Regions from separate parts of the Ureibacillus endophyticus genome, predicted to be linked through region 2. Evidence: riboswitches for the same ligand, from Rfam matches in the RefSeq annotation. Region 2 holds a riboswitch; each other region holds the start of a gene.

Region 1 (8,442 bases), 1.5 Mb from region 2:
AAATAAATCGACAAGACCGTACTGTCGAGATTGAATTGAATGCAAAATTATCGAGATTATTCCGAAATAACGAGTTTGACTTTACTTCAGAATATATTACGTTTAGCAATGCTTCCACAAAATCTCAGTTGAACCGTTTATTAAAAGGCTTTGACCGTCTCAAAGAAGGTTTAGCAGCCAATGTCAATTTAGAAAACATCTTATTTGAAGATCAACCAACGATAGCTGAACGAAAAAAAGATGTTGAACTAGATTTTTATAATAATCTAAATGAATATCAGCGTGCTGCAGTAACTGGTGCAATCAGCGCGGAAGATTTATATGTTATCCAAGGTCCACCAGGTACAGGAAAGACGACAGTAATCTCTGAAATCTGTTACCAAAATGCAAAAGCCGGTTTAAAAACGCTAATTGCTTCTCAATCAAACTTAGCGGTTGATAATGCATTAGGTAGACTTTTATCCAATAAAGACATTCGAATTTTACGTTATGGCCGTACAGAAAGCATTGAAGAAGAAGGAAAAAAGTTTATAGAAGAAAATGTGGCAGATTATTGGAAAGAACAAACCTATGACGCCATTACAAATGAAATCAAACAGCATCAAACAAAGGAAGAGCAACTTCAACAGGAAATCTATTTTGCGACAAAAGAAATTGAAGCTTTAAAAGAAAATGAGCAACAATTACAACAGGAAATTTTAAAAAAACAACAAGCAAAAGAGCAATTAGAAAAAACTATTGCTGAAATTGCAGAGCTAAAAAAACAAATTATTCCACTTAAAAAAGAGCGTGAAAAAACAGAGGAAACCCTTGAAAAACTTCGTACTTCCAAAGAAAAAATCGACGCTAAAATCGAAGAACTAACGAAACTAGTTCGTCCATCTAAGGTAATTAACGAGGATATTCTAAAAGCCCAGGAAAAATTATCTCGATCAAAGCAACTCATTCGTTATGTAGAAGTTGAAACACAATTACAAAAGCTCGAAAACGAAATTACGAACGTAAATCACCAATTAGAACAAATCAACGCCAAAACAAATGAGATTTCAAGCACAATAGAAAAAGTTAAATCCTTTAAAAAGATTTACGATATTGAAGAATTTATTGTGCAGCAAGAAATTCGAAGAGGCTACGTGCTAAGTCAATTATTCTCTGACATGGAAAAGTTACATGGCCAAATTGAACAGTTCAAACCGTTAAAAGATATTTCAGCTAGGCTTGAAAAGGCAATTGAATATAGTCATAAAACTCTTGGCATTCAAATTCAAGCTTCAAATTTGCCACCAAACCAACATTATTCACTACAAGAAGTAAATGAATTTTTAACGGAATTAAGTAAAGCCTTTGCTCAAAAAAAGATCAATGCTTTTAATGGTACCCGTTCAATTGAAGCGCTTTATTCAAGAAAAATGTACCTAGCTCAACTCTCTCAACGTTATAAAGCCTTAATTAATGAATCTGTTCTTGTGTTTACGAAAATTAAAGAAGAAGTGATTGAACAGATTCTGATGCAAACAGGTGTTGAGCAATCTACCATCGATGGTTTAAATATTAAAAAAGCAAATTTACAACTAAACGCTTCCCAATTAAAAGAACAGCTTGACTCCATCAAACTTAATGTGGGTGATGTCTCCGTTGTGCCATCGATTGAAGAGCTTCAATCTGTATGTCATTTACTTCAAACTGAAATAGCAGAATTAGAAGAAACAAAATCAAAACAAACGGACATTGAATCACAACTACAAAATAAACAAGAAGAGCAAAAACGTGTTGATTCAGAAATATTGAATGGGGAATCTGTTTTAAAAGACATGATAAATCAGTTAAAAGATTTGAATTTTAAAGGCATTCAGCTTGAAAAGGATGTACAACAACTAGAACAAATTACAAAACAAAATCCAGAGTCTGAACTAGAAAAAATAAAGGAAAAGATTGTAGCAATAGAAGAACAAATTGAAAAGTTAAATTTGAAAATTGAAATGCTGCCAATCACTCAAGAGCTTCAAGTGGAGTGGAAAGGCTTGTTAGACGAAGCAACAGAACACGATTTAGACGAGATCCGAAAACTTTATGTTAAGCACGCCAATGTTATCGGAACTACGTGTGTGGCATCAGCAAACAAAGAGTTTATGGACAACTATCCTATTTTTGACGTGGTTATTATCGATGAGGTATCCAAAGCAACACCACCTGAATTATTACTTCCGATGTTAAAAGGAAAGAAGATTGTTTTAGTAGGAGACCATCACCAACTACCACCATTAATTGGGGATGATACATTCGAGGAAACATTAGAAACTGTAATAAAAGAAAGTAATACGTTTGAAGAAAAACGTGAGCTGGAAAAATTACTGGAAGAATCCTTATTCGAACGTCTTTATAAAAACTTACCGTCATCAAATAAAAAAATGCTCGCGATTCAATATCGCATGCATGAAAATATTATGAAAACGATCGCGCCGTTTTATGAACATGAAGGAGACTCGTTGAAATGTGGTCTTCCTGATTCTGATGCAGCACGTGACCATAAATTAGAAAGTAACCTAATCAAACGAAGTGACCATCTATTATGGATTGATTTACCGAATGAGCCTAACTATTTTGAAGAGCGGATGAAGGAAGGCTCAAGTTTATTAAATCAAGAAGAGCTAAAAACAATCCGCGCCATGTTAGTGGATCTAAATCACTCTACAGAAGTTGCCAAAAAACAAGGGCTAATTCCGGAAGATGAACGTAAATCAGTGGGGGTTATTAGTTTCTATGCGGAGCAGGTAAAACGCATTAATCGAATGATTGAGCACGAACTACATTTACCGCATTTACACATCCGTACAGGTTCTGTCGATAAATTCCAAGGTATGGAAATGGATGTTATTTTAGTGAGTATGGTTCGTAACAACGACAATAAAAACGGGGAAATCGGCTTTGCTAAAGACTACCGTCGCCTCAATGTTGCCTTATCGCGTGCGCGGGAGCTGCTAGTTCTGGTAGGTAGTGTTGATATGTTTACAAAACGACCGAAGAAAGAGCAAACACGCAACATGTATAGTAACTTACTATCTGTTGTCAAATCTCAAGACGGCTACCGCAATGTTAAGGAACTAACTTCTTAGTTTTGAAAGGACGAAATGATGGAACTCCAAGCACTCCAACAAAAACTATCCGAACAATTTCATAAAACAAACATTTTGGAAACGGCTATTTGGTGTGTTCCCGTTCATACGGTTAACATTGCATACAAACCAATTGTCCGAACAAAAATGGATATTTTGATGAAAATGCTTTTAATTTCATTGCAAAAAGCAAAGTTCAAAAAAGCCGAACAGTTAAGTGAAATATTATTGGTAGAAGAATTATTTATTCAAGATTTATTGTCCAAGATGCACAAAACTGGATTAATAACAAAGGAAGATCATTTTCAATTAACGGAAAAAGGGTTAAAACAATTGACTAGTGGTGTGTTTGAAGAAGACCAAGAAATTACATCAAAAGAAACGTTGTATAGCCCAACGCATCAAACTTTCCTACAAGGTGAAATTGAAGCAGTTCTCGACTTTGAGGATTTTCCGGAAGATATGTACCGATATCACGTACAAGTGGAGGAGCTTCAAGTTGATAACGATAAGCTCGTAGAAGAATTGCGATTTCTTCAAATGGATGAAGATGAGGAAGAAGAATCAAACTTGGTTATCACTTCTATTGAATCTTTTGAAGATATTCAAGTTAATGATGTGCCATGTATCGAATTTATTCTTTTTGATGAAGAGAAAGAGCAATTCACATCCCGCGTTTGGAATACTCTAACAAATAATTGGGATCCGACTTTGCAACATCAAATTGAAGATAAAGAAAAATCTGCCTGGAAAGAGAGATTCCTATCAAAAAAGTAAAATAGAATATTGCAAATATTTCATCATCATGTTAGTATTACATTAATTTCATCTATCTTATCAAGAGAAGCAGAGGGAAATGGCCCAATGAAGCTTCAGCAACCTCTAACATCGGTTAGAAAGGTGCTAATTCCAGCAAGACAATATTGTCTTGGGAGATAAGAGTGCGGCATATAAATTATTCCCTCTCATTCTCATGCTGGAATGAGGGGTTTTTATTTTGAGATGAAAAGAATTGGGGGAACGTTTAATGCCTATTAATATACCGAAAAATTTACCGGCAGGCGAAAAATTAAGACAAGAGAAAATTTTCGTCATGGAAGAAGACCGTGCCAAAACACAACAAATCCGACCATTAAATATTTTAGTGTTAAATTTAATGCCAGAAAAAGAGAAAACTGAACTTCAACTTTTACGATTATTAGGTAATACACCACTACAAACGAATGTAACGTTTTTAAACACTGCAACTTACGCATCTAAAAACGTGTCAAAGTCGCATTTAGACACTTTTTATAATACATTTGATGAAATTAAACACCGTCGTTTTGATGGAATGATTATTACTGGTGCACCTGTCGAACGAATGGAGTTTGAAGCAGTTAACTACTGGGAAGAAGTAACAACGATTATGGATTGGGCAAAAGTGAATGTTACCTCGTGTATGTATATCTGTTGGGGTGCTCAAGCGGCACTTTATCATCATTTTAATATTGGTAAATTTGAATTGCCGAAAAAATGTTCGGGCATCTACTCACATGTGATTACAGATTTAACTGTGGACTTAGTGCGCGGATTTAGCGATGAATATGTAGCTCCACACTCACGTCACACGTCTGTATCCCTTGATGAAGTACGCGAACATCCAGATTTACGCTTACTAAGCTATTCAGAAGAAGCGGGTCCGTTTATTATTCAATCAAAGGATACTAAACATATTATGATTACAGGTCACCTAGAATATGACGCAACAACATTGGCTGATGAATACGAACGAGATGTGGCGAAAGGTGAACCAGTAGACATGCCGGTGAACTACTTCCCGAATAATGACCCAAGCCAAACGCCGAAAAATACATGGCGCGCGCATTCGCACTTACTGTTCTACAATTGGTTAAACTATTACGTATACCAAGAAACACCATATGAATGGCATTTCGTAGACGACAGCATCGAATTCCATATTTAATGGTACCCTTTAAATTCTGAATTTTTATAAAATTCTAAGCTAGGCATTTGTGAGCTGCTCAGATGCTTAGCTTTTTAAAATTGAAAAATTCGTCCAGTAGGCGGATGGATTCGTCTGCATAAAGTGCGGATTCGTCCAGATAGAATAAGATTTCGTCCACATAACGTGCAGATTTGTCCAGATAGAATAAGATTTCATCCACATAATGTGCAGACTCGTCCAGATAGAACGAGTTTTCGTCCACTTAACAATTAAGTTCCTTATCAATTGAAGTAGCATGGAATTCACAGTATATACAAAAAACGCTTGGAGAGTTAATCTTCCAAGCGTTTTACTTTTTATAAAATAAACATCGCAACTATCGTCGTGACAACTAGACCAATGACGACCGGGATGAAGTTTCGACGTGCTAACTCAAATGGACTGACATTACAAATCGCTGCAGCTGGAATTAATGCCCAAGGAACTAATGTACCTCCACCAACCCAGATTGCCGCTATTTGCCCAAGTGCCGTTAGTGTAGCAGTACCTTCACCAAGCGCTGTTCCGAATAAATTCGCAATGGAACCGGCTAATGTAATCCCAGAGAAGCCTGAGCCGTCTAAACCAGTAATCGCACCAACACTCGTTAATGTAACCGCTGCAATTTCAGCTGTTAACGGTACAATTGCTGCTAAAGCAATACCTAAGTCGTTTACAATTCCTTGTGAAGCAGCTGGTAAATATTCACCAATAATTTTCGTGAAACCAGAATCCCCTAAATAGAAAAATGCTGCAATTGGAATAACTGGACCAAACACTTTAAATCCAAATTGGAATCCTTCTATTAAATAGCTCGTTGTTTTCTCAAGGCCGTCATTTTTATGTGCAAAGACTGCTAATAATAGTAGGATAAAGACTGTAGTTCCTCCGACAAGTGCTGTTGCATCGCCGCCTGTTAAATCAAACATAGACATCGCCACAACGTCAATAATAAAGGCAACTGGAATTAAGATCGCAAAAAACTTACGTTGTCCTAATGTGAGTAAATTTTCATTAACGTCTTCAACAACTTTTTCACCAAAAGTACCGACCATTTCCATTTTTCCACGTTTCATGTCACGGCGTAAGAATATGAATGCCACAATTGTTGTTACAACACCCATCACAATAACTAGTGGAACACTGGCAGAAATTACATCAGCAACTGGAATTCCTGCAGCATCCGCCGTTAGTTTTGGAGCACCTTGGATAATAAAGTCCCCAGATAATGCGATCCCATGACCAAATAAGTTCATCGCCATGGCAACCCCAAGTGCCGGAAGCCCCGCTCGAATGGCAACCGGTAATAACACTGCCCCTAATAACGCCACAGCTGGAGAAGGCCAGAAGAACCAAGAGATGACCATCATTAAAATACCAATTGTCCAGTAGGCAAGAGTAGGGTTTTTAATGATTTTCGTAAACGGTGAAACCATGACTTCATTGATACCCGTTTTCAATAACACCCGGCTCATCGCAACAATAATGGAAATAATCAAAATTGTCGACAATAGTTCGGTAATGGCGTATATAAAGCTATTAAAGACGCCACTGATGGAAGCCGTGAGATCGCCTGTTGCCACAATCGCTAGCATGAAGATCCCAATGATACAAATTAACGTTGTATCACGACGTTTCACCATAAATCCGATGATTAACACAATAAACACAACATAAATCCAATGCAGCGCCGACAAATCCACACCTAATGCACCCATACTTTTTCTCCCTCATTTCTTTTACGCATAGAATATGAGGCATATGTCTAATGGGTGTGTGCTCAGGGTATTTTGATGGATATATTTTTTTAACTGAAAATAAAAAAGCGAGTTTTGATTTATTTCTCAAGACACGCTTAATTATTATTCGAGCTCTAATGGTAAAAATGCATATTCTCCATCCTTATAAATTTCACCTTTTCGCACTGAAATTGGTTGTTTAAAAATGGGGCCATCAATCACGGTTGTATGGAATTCTCCACCTTCACCACACGGATCAATACCGCGTGATTCAAGCTCTTTCACGTATTCATGGGTTAACGTTCTGCCTAAATCATCTTTCCGCATCCCAAGGGATAAATTAACAGTAACAATCACCGTGACAAATCCTAAATCAATGAATTCTTTCACGACATCGTGATGGTTCATTTGCCATAAAGGCATTCCAAGCTTTAATCCTACTTGATTCGTTACTTTTTCATGCCAACAGTCTTCTTCAGGCATATCTAAGTCCCCAGTTACTAATACGTCTGCTCCAGCATTTTTAGCTTTTTCTAAAAGATTAATAAATTGATTTTCATAATCTGCCCAACTTGCAGCAGCGGAATAGACGGGTAAACCAATTGAATTCGCTTGTGCATGTATGAGTTCTGGGGGCATTCCATGAGAGCGAGAACGTTTGCCTTCTTCTTCTAACATGACGATGAGACCAACCGCTTCTCCAACTTTCATCGCTTTAAACAAAGCTAAGCTACTATCTTTACCGCCACTATAAGAAGCGATAAATTTTTGCCCGCATGCATTCGTTTTCCAGTCCTTTAATTCGGCCATTTCAATTTCGCCCCTTTACTATTTTTATAGAGATTTTATCATAATTGGTCCTTACTGATAGGCTATAATAAAAATAGTCTTAAAAAATTGCAAATAAGGTACAGAAGTGAAATTCTCCGTGAAAGGAAGGCAACTATGGAATTTTCTATTCGGAAGGCAACGAAAGAGGATTAATAATCAGTATCGTTTTTATTCAGGCAAGTTCATGAATTACATGTAAGTGAAAGACCAGATTTATATAAAGAAAATTCTACTCCAGTAACTCAAGAAACTTTTAATAGCCAACTAGATGATGAGAAACAACACATTTTTCTGGCTACCATCGAAAAAGAAATAGTTGGGGTTATCGTAATGGAGGAAGTAAATATTGCTGAAAATCCCTTTGTGAACGAAAGAAAGATATTATTAATAAACAGCATATGCACTGCAACAGCACATCAAAAGAAGGGAATCGGAAAACGTATGATGAAATATGCTTTTGATTTTGGGAAAAATCTGAACGCTGATAGCATTGAATTAAACGTATTAGAGAACAATCAAAATGCTATTGAATTTTATCAGTCTATTGGAATGACAACAAAGAGTAGAAAAATGGAGTTTAAATTCAATTAACAAAAATCTATAAAAGGGGGGACGAATTATGAAAAGAATTTGTCATCAATGTCAAACGGAAATGATACTTGATTGCAAAGTAAGTATTGAAGGGGATATTTCAGGTATCAAGATCAGTCAAAAAGGCAAAGGAATATTTAATAAAGTATCCGCAAAAACGAAAGCAGCCGTTTGTCCAGCC
Region 2 (8,442 bases):
TTGAATCTTCACCAAATCTTTCTTTCATAAACTTTTCTAATTCAAAGAAATGAGCCTTTTTTGCTTCGAATTTTTCTCGATCGTGATCACGAATAATGTATGAAAGTTGAGCTTCTTCAATTCGACCATTAAAGTTCATTAAATGAATAAAACCTTGATAACCTTCAGTCTTTTCCGGAACAGCATCTGATGGCATACCGTTTTGGAATTTAACTGCTAAAGTGATGGCATTGACCATTTTATTTTTTGCTGATCCTGGGTGTACACTCGTTCCTCGAATAGTAACCTTTGCCGCAGCTGCATTAAAACTTTCATATTGAAGTTCGCCAAGTGGACCACCATCCATAGTGTAGGCAAAATCTGCACCGAAAGCTTTCACATCAAATTTATGAGGACCACGACCAATTTCTTCATCAGGTGTAAATGCAACTCGGATCTTTCCGTGTTTGATTTCAGGGTGTTGAACTAAGTATTCCATTGCTGTCATGATTTCAGCAATTCCAGCTTTATCATCTGCTCCTAAAAGCGTAGTACCATCTGTTGTAATAAGTGTTTGACCAACATAGTTCTTTAAATTAGGGAAGTAATTTGGTGACATGATTAAGTTATCATTTAATTGGATATCCCCACCATCATAATTATCGATACGTTGAGGATTTACATTTGTACCAGAAAAGTCGGGAGATGTATCTACATGAGCTAAAAAACCTATTGTCGGCACTTCTTTATCTGTATTTGCAGGTAATGTTGCAAACAAATAACCATTTTCATCAAGTGTAATTTCTGTTAGACCAATTTCCGCAAGTTCATCTTTTAAAACATTTAATAAATCAAATTGCTTTTTAGTTGATGGAGTTGTGGAACTTTCCGGATCAGATGTTGTATCAATTTTTGCATATCGAATTAACCGTTCAATTACTTTCTCTTTCATGGAATGTCCTCCTTAAATGGTTGTTACATTTATTGTAACATTTTTACTTCGGATAACGGAATAATTTGTAAAGATGTATGAACACTTTAACATTATAAATTATTTAATTTTATATGAAACTAATTAGCTCCTAATTACGTAAATCAGTTAATTAAAAGAAAGGGTGGTTTAAGTGACTCAATTGTTATTAACAGCAGTAATAGCTGCGTTTGTCACGACACTTCTTCTTGTTCCGCTCTCGAAAAAGGTGCAAAAAGGGGAAATTAGCAGCAAACAACTGGCGAATTCATTTATTTTCGTTCTAATAGCAAGTTTTATATTAATTGTTGCAATTATTTACATTACTAAAATTGATCTGCATTGGACGATTTTTGCGTATGCATTACCAATCATCGCTCTCTTAGGAGCAATCATCTCATCAGGTATAGAACAAACATTTAAAGGTTTAATCTTTTTATTAAGTTTGATCGTTCTTGGCTATATGTTATCTGCTCCGGTTTGGAATGCGAATGATAAGTATGAATCTGCAAAAATGGAGGAAAAGGTTGAAATTGAACCATTTGATGAAACAAAAACTCCAGCAAGTGTACCACCACGTTTTGCAGAAAATAAAATGAAAAAAGCATTTGGGCAAGTCCCAAATACTAGTTACTATGAACTTGGTAATTTACAAATACAAAAGGTAAATGGTGAATTTGTTTATATTGCACCAGTTGAGTTTTCCGGATTCTTTAAATGGTTCACAGGAAAAACAACACCAGGCTATTTTACAATGAGCGCTACTGATTCAACAGACAATCCAAAGTTTGTTCAATATGAAATGACTTATGTACCTTCAGCATTTTTAAATAAAAATTTAGAGCGACATATTCGTTTGCAAAACCCAACGTTAATTTTCTACGGAGAACCACAGCTTGAAATCGATGACGATGGAAAACCGTACTATATCCGCTCTTATGGTAATTTCATTTCTGCTCGAAATGGTTTTGATGTGAAGGGAATCGTTATGGTGGATGCGGCAACTGGTGATTCAGAGAATTTAACAATAGATGAAGTACCAGAGTTTATTGATGGTGCGGTTTCACCAGAAGCGGTAAGTTTACAAAATAGCTATTTTGGTAAATATGTTCATGGCTTCTGGAATAGTATGTTTGGTAAAAAGGACGTGAAGTTACCTTCAGATGAAGGAACAGAAGCAAATGTTAGTCCTATCTTTAATGAGAATGGGGAAATGTACTACTTCACTGATTTCACGAGTCCAAAAGAGGGCGTAGATTCAATGCTTGGCTATTCTTTAACTCATGCAAGAACAGGTGAAGCAACGTATTATACAGGTAACTTGGAAGAATCATATATGGATTCTCAAGGTGCTTTAGATATTATTGAGAAAAAGTTTATTGAAAAGGAATGGCAAGGTGAAATGCCGATTCTTTATAACTTCTATGGCGAAGCAAGTTGGCTAGCACCAGTATTAGACTCAAACGGTTTTTTACAAAACTACTTTATTGTATCAGCTGCAAATCCTGAAATTTCCGCATATGGTGTAACACCGAACGAAGCGTTGAAACAGTATAAGACAGCGCTAAGAAGAGGTGGGGGATCTGTGGATGGAACTTCAAGTGCTGAAGAAGCTACAATTTCAGGTGAGGTTGTACGTGTTTATAAAGAACGTGTAGGGGATTATACAGTTGTTTCGTTCTTATTGAACACTGGGCAAAACTTTATAGTAAGTTCTCAAAATACACCACTTTCAATTTATTTACAAGAAGGTGACAAGGTTGTAGTAATATACTACAATACGAAAGAATTATTCCTCCCTGTAAAAGAGATGGAAATCGAAGGTGTTGTATCTAACTAAAAAAAGAGAAAAACCGGGCATTATCTTGTCAGGTTTTTCTCTTTTTCATTGAGATAATCTATCAATCGTTGTTTTCTTAACTGGACATGTTCTTTTGTGTAAGGTTTTAATTTATCAAACAGATCCTTTTTCTTTTGTAATATCTGTCGCTCATGTACAAAGCGACTTTCTAGTTCGTGTTTAAAAATATATTCTAAATGGAAAATTTGCATCAATGCCACTTCAGGGCTTTCCAAATTGTAGATAAATTTAATATTCCAAACCGTTGTATAAGAAATATATTGATTTACAAAATCAGTAATGTGTTTATAGGCTTCTTTATTAATTTTCAATTCTATATTTTTGTGAAGTTTTGCAAGTTCTAAATTAATGTCTGCTAAAACACGATAATAATGTCGTATTTTTTTATTCTGTTGTCTCTCTAAAGACAATGCGACCTGTCTATTTTGATACATCTATAACACCCCTTTAAACTTACAAATAATACTAGTAGTTTATCAAAGTTATCGGGGAATTATTAGATTACTATATTACCGTATTTATGTAAAAGAGAACCTACCATTTAACTATATAAACAGGTAAGTTCTCCCTATAAATTCTTATTTATTTCCAATTAAATCCTTTTGATGCTAAAAACTCTTTCATGTAAGGACGTTTTTGCTCAATTAAATAATCCGCCATCTGTTTTGTCCAATTAGACATCTTTTGGTTTGAACTGCGACTTGCATAGTAGTTCTCCATAATGGAATCGTATTCATCTAACAGTTCATTGTATTTTTCTGTATCGTAACTATTTTCATGAAGGATTGCTCCTACAGGTAATCTTGGTTTTGTTTCGTTGCGTTTTGTAGGTTTTCCAATTGTCATAGCAAAGAGTGGGAAAACGTAATCTGGTAAATTGAATAATTCACTAATTTCAGCAGGGTTGTTACGTGCACCCCCGATATAACAAATACCATAACCTTCTGCTTCTGCAGCGATTACGAAGTTTTGAGCAAAAATTGCTACATCTGCAACCCCAACAAGTACATTTTCAGCACTGTCTGCTACAATCTCAACTCCATGTTTTTGCCCCGCCATTTGAAGACGTTTAAAGTCTACACAAAATAAAAATGAAGCACCTGCTGTTTTAAACTGAAATTCATTCTTAGATAGTTCACCTAGTTTTTGTTTCTTTTCTTCATCAGTTACCCAAATAACACTATAGGCTTGAACAAAATGGGAACTTGCTGCCATTTGTGCAGTTTCGATTAGATCAATAACCGTTTCTTTCGGAATTTGTTCTCCAGTGTATTTTCGAACAGATGAATGACTACGTAATACCTCTTTAACTGACATACTAAAACTCCCCTTTGTATGTAATGTAGTAAATAGAATAATTTAGAGAAATATTCCCTATAAAGCTATATTAGACTATTTTGAAATGTAATACAAAATAGGGGATTGAGGGTAATTTCAAAATGTGTTTTACCGAGGAGGAAGGAGAGGTGAAAAGCCGTAAAGTTAATTTGAAGTTAAATTTACGGCATTTTTGTTAATTTATGGTTTTTTGTTAAAAGCAGACGTAATTTTTGGTTCTGTTCCTAAACGCATTCGGTTTAGATTTTCAACATGTAAGATGATTGCTATAATGAATAAAGATAATGTTATGAAAAATGGCCAGATTGTTGGTTCTTGTATGATAGCAGTTATAGCAAATATCAAATAAAGGGCAAATACACCGATAATTAAATAATTTGATATAAGGGAAATGACAATAAGAAGCAATACTGCAATTAACCCCATCTGCCAGTTAAGTGTAATGAATATGCCGATTAAAGATGCAGTACCTTTTCCACCGCGGAAATTCATATGGACGGGGAAATTATGTCCTAAAATAACAGCGGCTCCGATGGAATAAAGAAGTATTGAAATTTGCTCTGTGGTAAAGGTTGTATAATTTAAAAGTAAAAATTGACCAAGAATGATTGCGACGATCCCTTTACCAATATCAATTATTCCAACAAGTACACCATATTTCCATCCGAGAGATAATACTGCATTTGATGCTCCGGCATTTCCATGACCAACTTCTTTCAAATTTACACCGGATAATAATTTAGCGAAGTTAGAACCATGAATGCATCCGATTAAATAACCAACTATAAGAACGGAAAACAAAGTAACTAGCATTCTGAAAAACTCCTTTCCAATAGATGTTATTTCTATTATACTCTGAGGAAATGAAAGAAGTTTCAAAAAATTTAAAATTAATAGTTGACAGAGTTGATTACTATGCTTTATAGTAAGTACAACGATGGAACATGAATCAAATACCTTTATCCAGAGTGGCGGAGGGAATAGGCCCTATGATGCCCGGCAACCAGTGAATACATAAAGTGTTTACTAAGGTGCTAATTCCTACAGATTTTGATTGATCTGACAGATAAGGGGAGGAAAAATGCAACTAGCAGCCCTCTTCTTATATAAGAGGGCTTTTTGTTTTTCCCTAAATAAAGTCCTCCTTATTAAATGCGATCATCCATCGAATAAAAACTAGGAGGAAGATTACATGTCACAACAACGTCCAGAAACAATTCTATTGCACGGTGGACAAAAACCAGATCCAGTAACAGGTGCAATTGCTGTACCAATTTATCGCACGACTGCTTATGCGTTTCAAAATACAGAGCATGCTCGTCAACTGTTCGCATTAGAAACACCAGGTAATATCTATTCCCGAATTATGAACCCAACAGTCGATGTTTTTGAGCAACGTGTTGCCAAATTAGAAGGTGGAACTGCAGCAGTAGCTGTATCTTCAGGGATGGCTGCCATAGCGTTCTCCATTTTAAACATTGCAGGGGTAGGGGATGAAATTGTAGCTGCTGGTTCATTATACGGTGGAACATATAACCTGTTTGCAAATACACTGCCACGCTACGGAATTACAACAATATTTGTTGATGAATCAAACCCAGAAAACTTTGAAGCGGCAATTACTGAAAATACAAAAGCAATCTATGCTGAAACAATTGGTAATCCAAGTTTAAATGTTTTAGATATTGAAAGAGTTGCGGAAATTGCTCATGCGCATGGACTTCCGCTAATTATCGATAATACATTCCCATCCCCATACGGATCAAACCCAATCGAATTTGGTGCAGATGTTGTCGTTCACTCTGCAACAAAATGGATTGGTGGACATGGAACAACGATCGGTGGCATTGTCGTTGATGCTGGTAAGTTCGATTGGACACAAGGTCGCTTCCCAGGATTTACAGAGCCGGACGAGTCTTATCATGGTTTACGTTATGGAATTGACACTGCTGCAGCTGCATTTGCTACAAAATTGCGTGTTCAATTACTACGTGACTTTGGACCAACATTAAGTGCAGATGCTGCATTTAACTTCTTACAAGGTTTAGAGACGCTTCATTTGCGTTATACAAGACACGGTGAGAATGCAGAGAAAGTTGTAGAGTTTTTAGAAAACCACCCATCTGTGGAATATGTAAACTATCCAGGGAAAGAAAACTTCCCATCGCATGCATTAGCGAAAAAGTACTTAAAAAATGGCTTTGGTTCTATGCTTACATTTGGCATTAAAGGTGGACGAGAAGCAGGAAGCAAAGTGATTGATAATGTTCAATTATTCTCTCGCGTAGCAAACGTTGGAGATGCAAAATCATTAATCATTCATCCAGCTTCAACAACTCACCAACAATTATCTGCTGAAGAATTAAAAATTGCAGGTGTATCTGAAGAGCTCATTCGCTTATCAATTGGTTTAGAAGCCGTTGAAGATATCATTGCTGATTTAGAACAAGCTTTAGCTGTAGCTGTTGAAGGTGTTACCAAACAAATGCATAAAAAGTAATTTAGTTCGCTTGGTGAAGCTTGTCTGATTCACATCATTTCGTGAATAGGCTGGTTTTCGCCAACCAAACTAAAGGCCGTTCATTAGGCTACTTACTTTTTATTTTAAAACCTAGTAAATTCATTTGTTTTATTGACAATTAAGGTTATCGGTCTTATAATATAGGTAAATAATTGAAAATCGCGTTCAAAGCATCCCCTAGCTTTTGAATATATATGAAATTAGAAAACTGTAGCGGTTGTCCCCCAACAACTGCTACACCCCTAGAGAGATGAAGGAGTGTTGTAAAATGGGAAATATCTATAGTGCACAAAATATCGCAGCTTATTTTATTTTTGAATTAAACGAACAACATATTTTTATTAATGCTGATGCTTTACAACATCTATTAGCGGATGTTGCGACGGTGTGGAATAAAATATATGGTCATAACGCATTTTCTGAACAAGTACATTCTTTCGCTCAAAATGGGTATATTGTGAAAGAAGTGAAAGATGCATACGAAGAGTATGGAAAGAGTCATATTGATGAACCTGCGAAGGATTGGGAGCTAGAATTCGGTCAGTTCCAGTTAGTTTACAGAACATATGGTGTACCACGTTTTACGATGGAAGAAGAAAATATTATGAAAGAAATAATAAATAAGTATAAAGCGAGCCTTATTAGAAAAGTATCTTAATTAAACATTTCCCTTTATAACATCTCTTTTACTGCCTGAATGTGCATTTTAGGCAGTTTTTTATTTTCTTAAATAGTGGTTGTAATTGGGCATTATAAGAACATTATTTAATGTAAAGTTTAATGAATAAATATATTATGCATTAAAAGTAAATTGGAATTTTTCTGACCTTCTTAAAAAAACAATTGTCCATCATGAGAAGAATTTCCTTGAGTTCCGTCTGAATATAAGATAAAATTCTCTTAAGTTAAATTTTTCGAATTATTTGTTTTTATATTTGTAAAATAGGTTTATCTAACGAGCATATGAAATAGAAGGACGTATAGTAAAGATGGAGGCGAGTATAGGAATGGCAACAATAAAGGCGGCCATCTTAGGTTTTGGCACAGTAGGGCAAGGGATATATCATATATTAAATGAAAAAAGAGAGGAGCTTCGAGATAAACTAGGTATTGAATTAGAAGTAGCAAAGATTTTAGTTCGTGATACAACGAGAGAACGTGTACCTGGTACAGCACACTTGCTAACAGATAGTATAGATGATGTTCTATCAGTCAAAGGAATTCAAGTAGTATTTGAAGCAATCGTAAATGAAGAACCTGCCTATTCTTATTTAAAAAAGGCTGTAGAACATAAGTGTCATGTAGTTACAGCAAATAAAGTGATGTTTGCAAAGCGCGGGTTAGAGTTGCAGGAGTTAGCAAAGCAAAATGGTGTATTCGTTGGTTATGAGGCAACAACTGCTGGCGGTGTTCCTGTTATTAAAACAATGAAAAACATTTTACTAGTTAACGATGTTACTAGAATTCAAGGTATCTTAAATGGTACGTCAAATTATATTTTAACAAAAATGCGTGCAGAAGGTTGGTCTTTTGATGAAGCGCTTCGTGAAGCACAAAACTTAGGTTATGCAGAAGCTGACCCATATAATGATGTATCAGGGCAAGACGCGTTCAAAAAATTAATGATTTTATCAGCCTTAGCTTTTGGAGAACAACCAGATTGGGCTGATGTTGAAGTCGTTGGTATAGATGGAATTACTTCTGAACAAGTAAAAGAAGCGACAGAACAAGGATTACGTTATCGTCACGTAGCAGAAGTTGAACGTCTATCGG
Region 3 (8,442 bases), 2.4 Mb from region 2:
ATGTAGGTGATGTACTCGTTAATCGCTTCGTCATGCACTCTTAAAAATTTTGATTCTTCACCATGACCGGGTAAATCCCCCATCACAATGTGATACCCATCAGTGCGTAATTTTTCAATTAACCAGGCATACCAACGATGATGTTCAAAAGCACTATGTATTATGACCACAACTGCTTTAGCATGTTCATCTGTTTCCCATTTCCACATAACTTCGCCTCCAACCCAAATAGCATACTTTTGGGCATACATACCTTTTATATTTTCTTTATTATTTTATTTTGTTACGATAAGCATATATATCATACTTAGAAACGAGGAGATTTACGATGATTTACCCTTTTAAAGATAAAAATCCTAAAATAGACCCATCTGTATTTATAGCTGATTATGTCACAATTACCGGCGATGTGACAATCGGTGAAGAAACATCTATCTGGTTTAATTCTGTCATCCGTGGTGATGTTGCACCAACGTACATAGGTAAACGTGTTAGTATTCAAGATTTGAGTTGTCTTCATCAAAGTCCAAATAATCCATTAATTATTGAAGATGAAGTGACTGTTGGACATCAAGTAACATTACATAGTTGCGTAATAAGAAAACGCGCATTAATTGGGATGGGTTCCATCATTCTAGACGGTGCAGAAATTGGTGAAGGAGCTTTTATTGGGGCTGGTAGTTTAGTTCCCCCAGGTAAAAAGATTCCACCGAATTCTTTAGCAATGGGAAGACCTGCAAAAGTTGTACGCGAAATCACGCCAGAAGATCGTGAAGATATGGACCGCATTATTCGTGAATATGTTGAAAAAGGTCAATATTATAAATCGCTTCAAAAGTAAACATATTATATAGTAAGAATGTAAAAGCAGGTGAAAAAACTCACCTGCTTTTTAACATATTATAATCCAGCTTTTTCTTTTAATTTCTCAGCAATATCTGTATTTTCCCAAGGAACATCTAAATCTGTACGACCGAAATGACCGTAAGCAGCTGTTTGCTTGTAAATTGGGCGACGTAAATCAAGCATTTTAATAATGCCTGCAGGACGTAAATCAAATAATTCACTTACCCATTCTACTAATTGACTCTCAGCTACTTTTCCAGTTCCAAATGTATCGATTGAAATTGACACTGGACGTGCTACACCAATCGCATATGCTAATTGCACTTCTGCTCGATCAGCAAGACCAGCAGCTACAATATTTTTCGCAACATAACGTGCAGCATAGGCTGCAGAACGGTCAACTTTTGTTGGATCTTTTCCTGAGAATGCACCGCCGCCATGACGTGCATAACCACCGTAAGTATCAACAATAATTTTACGACCAGTTAATCCAGCATCACCTTTTGGTCCACCGATTACAAATCGGCCAGTTGGATTAATGAAATATTTTGTATTATCGTCAATTAATTCACTCGGAACAACTTCACGAATTACTTTCTCTTTTAAATCTTCTTGAATTTGTTCTAATGTTACATCTTCATTGTGTTGAGTGGATATAACTATTGTATCGATGCGAACTGGATGATTGTTTTCATCGTATTCAACTGTCACTTGTGTTTTTCCATCGGGACGTAAATATGGAATTTCCTTAGATTTACGTACTTCGGCTAGTTTACGGGATAATTTATGAGCCAAACTAATTGGTAGTGGCATTAGTTCAGGTGTTTCGTTACATGCAAATCCAAACATTAAGCCTTGGTCACCTGCACCAATTGCTTCAATATCTTCATCGCTCATATATCCTTCACGTGCTTCAAGCGCTTGGTCAACACCTTGAGCAATATCTGGGGATTGTTCACCGATTGCAGTTAGTACTGATAAATTTTCAGCATCAAAGCCATATTTACCGCGAGTGTAACCAATTTTGGCTACTGTATCTCGAACAACTGATTGAATATCCACATAAGTAGAAGTTGTAATTTCACCTGCTACAAGTACTAAACCAGTTGAAACAGTTGTTTCACATGCTACACGTGCATTTGGATCTTCTGTTAAAATTGCATCTAATATTGCATCGGAAATTTGGTCACATATTTTATCCGGATGCCCTTCTGTTACACTTTCTGATGTAAACAGTCGACGGTTTGTCATTTGGTTTCCTCCTAAAATCTATACGAGATTAGTTCTCGATTTGATACGGTACTCATTACCCATGTTAAGTCCGCACATGAAGGTTGGACTCCAAGCCGTTACTGCTTATTAACACGAGGATATCGAAAGGCGAATAATAATTGTTACATTATTTTCATTTTGTACTCTTTTCAAAAAAAAATTCCTTTTACTCACATAAAACCCATGAGTAAAAGGAATTGTAAATACAGTACCTTTCACTCTTATCGTTCAAGGGATTTTCCCTTGCATCAGGTTGGCACCATCGCATTTATTATATATAATAAATGCAGGTTGCCGGGCTTCATAGGGCCTTGACCCTCCACCAGCTCGGGATAAGAGTATCCGTTCAAATCAACATATTACGGAAATCGACATCCAATGTCAATTTATAAATGTTGATTTCTTTAAAAGTTTAAAAATTAAAAAATAATTTATGAATAGTATAGATTATTTAATTCAATGTGTTATACTATTTTTGAAATTAAACAAACATCCCATGCAGTGGGAATTCTGAAAAAAGGATGGTATTTAATCGATGAATTCAGTAGAAATTGCGAATGAACTGAAGGAATTATTAAACGGCGAGAATATTAAAGTTCAACTATCAGTACCACAATTAGTGGAAAAAGCTACATCACGTGGAGAAGCAGCTCTAACTGTTGACGGTGCAATCGTTGCTGAAACAGGTAAATATACAGGACGTTCTCCGAAAGATAAATATTTCGTAGAAGAAGAGAGCACAAAAGACAAAATCGATTGGGGCAGTGTAAACCGCGCGATTTCTGCTGAAGTGTTCGATAACCTATATCTTAAAGTTGTAAATTACTTAAAAGAAAAAGATGAGCTTTATGTATTCAAAGGATTTGCTGGCGCTGATAAGGATTCACAACTTTCAATTCAAGTAGTGAACGAATATGCTTGGCACAATCTTTTCTGTCATCAATTATTCATCCGTCCAACAGAAGAAGAACTTGCTTCTCATGTTGCAGAATTTACTATTGTTGCAGCACCAACATTTAAAGCAGACCCAGCTGTAGATGGTACAGCTTCTGAAACATTTATTATTGTATCATTAGAAAAGAAAATAATCCTAATCGGTGGTACTGAATATGCTGGTGAGATGAAAAAATCTATCTTCACTATCATGAACTATTTACTACCTGAACGCAATATTTTCTCAATGCACTGTTCAGCAAACGTTGGCGAAGCTGGCGATGTTGCACTATTCTTCGGTTTATCAGGAACAGGTAAAACAACATTATCTGCAGACAAAAACCGTAAATTAATCGGTGACGATGAACACGGATGGTCAGATAACGGTGTATTCAATATTGAAGGTGGATGTTATGCAAAAACAATTAACCTTTCACCTGAAAAAGAACCTGAAATCTACAATGCAATTCGTTTCGGTTCTGTTTTAGAAAACGTTGTAGTAGATCCAGAAACTCGTATTCCAGATTATGATGATGGTTCATTAACTGAAAATACGCGTGTTGCTTACCCAATCGATTATATCGAAAACATTGTAACACCATCAGTTGCAGGTCATCCAAAAACGATCGTATTTTTAACTGCTGATGCATTTGGTGTATTACCTCCAATCAGTAAGTTAACAAAAGAGCAAGCGATGTATCACTTCTTAAGTGGTTTCACATCAAAATTAGCAGGTACAGAACGTGGAGTAACTTCTCCAGAACCAGTATTCTCTACATGCTTCGGTGCACCATTCTTACCATTACCAGCAACTCGTTATGCGGAAATGTTAGGTGAAAAAATTGACGAACATGGTTCACAAGTATTTTTAGTAAACACTGGTTGGACTGGTGGAGAATACGGCGTAGGAAGCCGTATGAAACTTTCATATACACGTGCAATGGTTCGTGCTGCAATTGACGGTAAACTTAACAATGTTGCTACAACTCAAGATGCAGTATTTGGATTACACATTCCAACTGAAATTGAAGGGGTTCCTAGCGAAGTATTAAATCCAAGAGATGCTTGGTCAGATAAAGCTGCATACGATGCAAAAGCTGCATACTTAGCAGACTTATTCAAAGAAAACTTCAAAAAGTTCTCTAATGTTTCAGAAGAAATTTTGAAAAATGGCGGACCTTTAGTATAATATAGTTAGACAAAAGTCGACATAACGTTTTATAAACTTTATATCATAAATAAAGAGCCATTTCCTTTTGAGGAAATGGCTCTTTCAATTTTATCTACTTCTCATCCACTCACATAATGCTTTTACTGTTTTACGATTGACATTAGGCGGATAATGATGTCCTAACCCAGAAGAGTACCATGTTTCTACTTGTTTATTTTCTTCGATTAACTTTTGCTCGAGGTCATAGGATTGATTAATACTTACATTCTCATCTTCTGTACCATGAATAAGGAGTACAGGTGCATTAATATCATTTACTTTAAATAACGGTGTTCTTTCATCAAACTTTTCTTGCTCTTTATTTGGAGAACCACCGATAATCCGTTTTAATGTTCTTCTCATGTCTACACGTTCCATATACATGCTTGTTACACTAGAAACCCCTGCCCATGTAACAACTGATTTAATATCATCTCGTAAAATGGCAGTCCATAATGCCATTAAACCACCTCTAGAAAAGCCAAAGAGATGAATCTCATTTTTATCAACAAATTTCTTCAACACCTCTGCTGCATACACGGCATCATATCGATCTTCACCTGCAATCTCATCTCTTCCCTCTCCTCCCCGATTTCCACGGTAATAAGGAGCAAAAACAACAAATCCTTGGCATGCAAATTGAGCAATACGCGAAGGACGCACCATGCCGATAGATTGTAACCCACCTCTTAGATAAAGTAATGCATCATAATTCCCTTCTAACTTCGGTTTTGCTAGTAATCCCTTTACCCTAAGTCCCTGCGACCAATACAAGATTTCAAACAACTCGACATTCGGATTAGGTGAAGGATAACTTCGAATAGTTTCAATACTACCATTGTCTTTCATGATTTTTCACTTCCTGTAGCATCTTTTTCATTCCTGCATCTTTCATATAAAAACTTAAATTTGGTTCATTCCATAATTCATCTATCGTAAGCCAAGTCATTCCTAATGTTTCATGCTCTTCAATGAATTCATCTATTCTTTCTACTTTCCCAGTAAACACGGCTTTACAAAATGGTTCTTTATCATATACAACATAGTAGGCAAACCATTTTAAATCTGTAATATGTACTGCTGTTTCTTCGTAAACTTCTCTTACTGCAGCTTCTTGTAATGTTTCACCCGGTTCAACTTTTCCACCGGGAAACTCTACCCCACGTTTTTTATTAATAGTACAAAGCCATTTACCATCTTTTTGCACTAACACTAAAACATGTTTTGGCTCTATTTCAAACGGTCCCTCATCGAATCGTAAATCTACTTTACAGCCTTGTTCATCAATAAAAGAAAACATCCCTTCGTTCAACTCCTACGTACGTTTAATAATAATGGTACAACCCACTAAAGATACTCATAGTCTATCGAAGGGATGTTTCATAATCAATGGAAATAAGGTAATTGTTCAACAAACTGTTTTGTATTTTCATCACCAAATTCATGAATGAGCGCATAAAGTTTTTTTAGTCTTGTATCAATTTCATCATTTTCTTCATCTAAATGATAGGGAATATACGGCAAATGAGCACGTACCAAATTATGAAACTCCAATGAATTTAACTGTAGAAATAAATGTTCAAATATTTTTGCCTTATCGCTATCCATCTTAAGTTTAAATTCACATGATTCTCCTAAAGGGACATAACTATATGTTTGATTTGCCACATTTACATAAATTGTAGTATCGATAGTAATCACTCCTTTTAGGTAAGTATGTTGCGAACGAATCGGAGCTATTCAACAAAGTAAAACACGGCCCATAAAATTGAGCCGTGTTTTGTAATTATTGGTTATTCCCTAAGAAAGCAGATAACATCCAAGTGTGTTTTTCAAGGCTTTGATATGTGGCATTTAACATATCCTCTGTACGATCATCGCCCTCTTCAGAAGCTTGTTCCATCGCTTCTTTTAAATAAGCCATAATTGTTTTAAAATCGGAAATTGTCGTTTGTACCATTTCCTCTGTAGATTCTGAACCTGTTGCTTCTTTAATATGAGACAATTCAAGATGTTCAACCATTGTCGCAACTGGTTTTCCACCTTTAGAAAGAATACGTTCTGCTACTTCGTCTAAATTTAATGTTACCTCATTATAAAGTTCTTCAAATTTTGCATGAAGTGTAAAGAATGATGGACCTGTTACATACCAATGATAATTGTGTAACTTTGTGTAAAGCACTGACCAAGTTGCTACTAAATCATTTAATTGTTCAATTAATGTTTTATTTGCCATGTAAATCACCTCATAATTATTATTTAATGAAAACTAATTTCAATTAAATTATAACCTGATAATATTTTGGATAAATTGTCTATAATTTGAAATTTTTATTTCCCTTCAAATCATATCACCTATACTATGTCCCAATTTTAAGTATTTAAACATGATGAAGAATATTGACATAAAGTTCATAAACCAAATGTTCGCGATAATAGAAATTATTTTATACTATAATAATAGAGGTGAAAGCATTGAATATTACATTAGCAATTATCGTTTTAGTCGGAGTTATATATTTTATTTTAATAATCGGTGCAATTATTTTTATTAAGAAAAAGAAAAAAGGATTTTTTACTCAAACAGTTGATCCAAAACCAGAACAAAGTCTGCAAACTCATGAGGAGTTAAAAGACAAATGAAATATTTTTTTATTTGGTTAATACAGTTTTACCGTAAATTTATTTCGCCTATGACGCCACCTTCTTGCCGTTTTTATCCTACATGTTCCCATTACGGTTTAGAAGCTTTTCAAAAACATGGTGCAATAAAGGGATTAATTCTAACGGTTACGCGCATTTTAAAATGTCATCCTTTGCATCCTGGTGGAGTTGATCCGGTTCCTGACAAATGGCCTTCGAAAAAAAAATAGATTCGAAGGCTTTTTTTTATTGTCTTTTTTTTCAACTTCCTGTATTATTGAGAATGTTAAAAATATAAATCGTAATAATTACTATTTAGAAAGGTGTGAAAATTATTGAAAAAGTTTTCAATTTTGTTGTTATTTTCACTATTATCACTTGTTTTAGTAGCATGCAATAACAGTACGACTACAGAAGAAAAAACGACAACAGCAGACGATTCTAATAAACTTAAAATATATACAACCGTTTATCCTTTAAGTTATTTTACACAAGAAATTGGTGGAGATTTTGTAGAGGTTTCTTCGATTTACCCACCTGGTACTAATGAACATACTTTTGAACCGACTCAAAAAGATATGATGCTTCTAGCAGATTCAGACCTTTTCTTTTATATTGGACTTGGATTAGAAGGGTTTGTTGAAAATGCTCAAAAGACTCTAGCTAAGGAAAATGTAAAACTAATCGCAACAGCTGATTCAATCGCTGAAGAACATTTACATACATCTGCTGTTGAAGAACATCATGAAGACCATGACCACCACGAGGGAGAACATGACGACCACGACCACGGAGATATTGATCCCCACGTTTGGTTATCACCAATCATTGCAAAAGATTTAGCACTATCAATTAAAAATGAACTTATTACCGCATTACCAGAACAAGAAGAATACTTTAACGACAACTATAATCAATTAATCTCGGAATTAGATTCATTAAATTCCGATTTTGAAAAAATGGCAGCTAGTGCATCAAACAAAACATTCTTTGTATCTCATGCTTCATTCGGTTATATCGCTGGTCAATATGGTTTAGAGCAAGTTGCCATTGCTGGTCTTAACTCTCAAAGCGAGCCTTCACAAAAAGAACTGATGGAAATTGTTGATTTAGCAAAAGAATTAAACATTAAATATGTTTTATTCGAACAAAATGTCTCTTCAAAACTATCAACAATCATTCAAAATGAAGTAGGAGCAAAAGCCCTTACTCTTCATAATTTGAGCGTTTTAACAGAAAGTGATATTAACAACAACGAAACTTATTTCACTTTAATGAAAAAGAATATTGAGACTTTACAAGAAGCGTTGAATTAATATTGAGGCTGGGACAAAAGTGATTTTCAAAAATATTAAGTAAATTATTAGTATTGAAAATCTACTTTTCAGAAAAAGTTGATTGAAATGGAGTGTGACTGAGTGTAGCTGACGGCATTCGCCTTTCGCTACAGAGCACAGCTTCCTGCGGGAACAGCACGAGCCGAAAATCCATTTTTGCCGGCGTTAGACGGCAAAAATTAGTTGAGGCCGTGCCCGCGG

The links. A riboswitch is a leader RNA that binds a small molecule or an ion and turns the genes downstream of it on or off. The one in region 2 is predicted to bind S-adenosylmethionine.
Region 1: it holds a riboswitch for S-adenosylmethionine, as region 2 does, so the genes downstream of both, metA (homoserine O-acetyltransferase MetA) here and NKR20_RS01410 (O-acetylhomoserine aminocarboxypropyltransferase/cysteine synthase family protein) in region 2, are expected to answer to the same signal.
Region 3: it holds a riboswitch for S-adenosylmethionine, as region 2 does, so the genes downstream of both, metK (methionine adenosyltransferase) here and NKR20_RS01410 (O-acetylhomoserine aminocarboxypropyltransferase/cysteine synthase family protein) in region 2, are expected to answer to the same signal.

What each region holds. Positions count from the first base shown of each region.
Region 1 covers NZ_JAMYWW010000001.1:1,778,567-1,787,008, reverse strand. Annotated here, with positions in the region: gene NKR20_RS08640 (AAA domain-containing protein) at 1-3,113, shown strand, start outside; gene NKR20_RS08635 (hypothetical protein) at 3,132-3,890, shown strand; SAM riboswitch class I at 3,945-4,055, shown strand; gene metA (homoserine O-acetyltransferase MetA) at 4,141-5,079, shown strand; gene NKR20_RS08625 (hypothetical protein) at 5,418-6,818, opposite strand; gene NKR20_RS08620 (Dph6-related ATP pyrophosphatase) at 6,963-7,649, opposite strand; partial or broken gene NKR20_RS08615 (GNAT family N-acetyltransferase) at 7,863-8,261, shown strand; gene NKR20_RS08610 (nucleic acid-binding protein) at 8,290-8,442, shown strand, end outside.
Region 2 covers NZ_JAMYWW010000001.1:272,422-280,863, forward strand. Annotated here, with positions in the region: gene pepT (peptidase T) at 1-931, opposite strand, end outside; gene NKR20_RS01390 (hypothetical protein) at 1,104-2,789, shown strand; gene NKR20_RS01395 (hypothetical protein) at 2,810-3,244, opposite strand; gene nfsA (oxygen-insensitive NADPH nitroreductase) at 3,393-4,127, opposite strand; gene NKR20_RS01405 (glycerol-3-phosphate acyltransferase) at 4,329-4,961, opposite strand; SAM riboswitch class I at 5,105-5,221, shown strand; gene NKR20_RS01410 (O-acetylhomoserine aminocarboxypropyltransferase/cysteine synthase family protein) at 5,341-6,648, shown strand; gene NKR20_RS01415 (hypothetical protein) at 6,938-7,327, shown strand; gene NKR20_RS01420 (homoserine dehydrogenase) at 7,677-8,442, shown strand, end outside.
Region 3 covers NZ_JAMYWW010000001.1:2,636,222-2,644,663, forward strand. Annotated here, with positions in the region: gene NKR20_RS12865 (alpha/beta hydrolase) at 1-209, opposite strand, end outside; gene NKR20_RS12870 (gamma carbonic anhydrase) at 329-841, shown strand; gene metK (methionine adenosyltransferase) at 901-2,097, opposite strand; SAM riboswitch class I at 2,337-2,457, opposite strand; gene pckA (phosphoenolpyruvate carboxykinase (ATP)) at 2,654-4,240, shown strand; gene NKR20_RS12885 (alpha/beta hydrolase family protein) at 4,331-5,110, opposite strand; gene NKR20_RS12890 (NUDIX domain-containing protein) at 5,094-5,561, opposite strand; gene NKR20_RS12895 (transposase) at 5,648-5,869, opposite strand; gene NKR20_RS12900 (Dps family protein) at 6,048-6,497, opposite strand; gene NKR20_RS12905 (hypothetical protein) at 6,728-6,904, shown strand; gene yidD (membrane protein insertion efficiency factor YidD) at 6,901-7,134, shown strand; gene NKR20_RS12915 (metal ABC transporter solute-binding protein, Zn/Mn family) at 7,240-8,220, shown strand.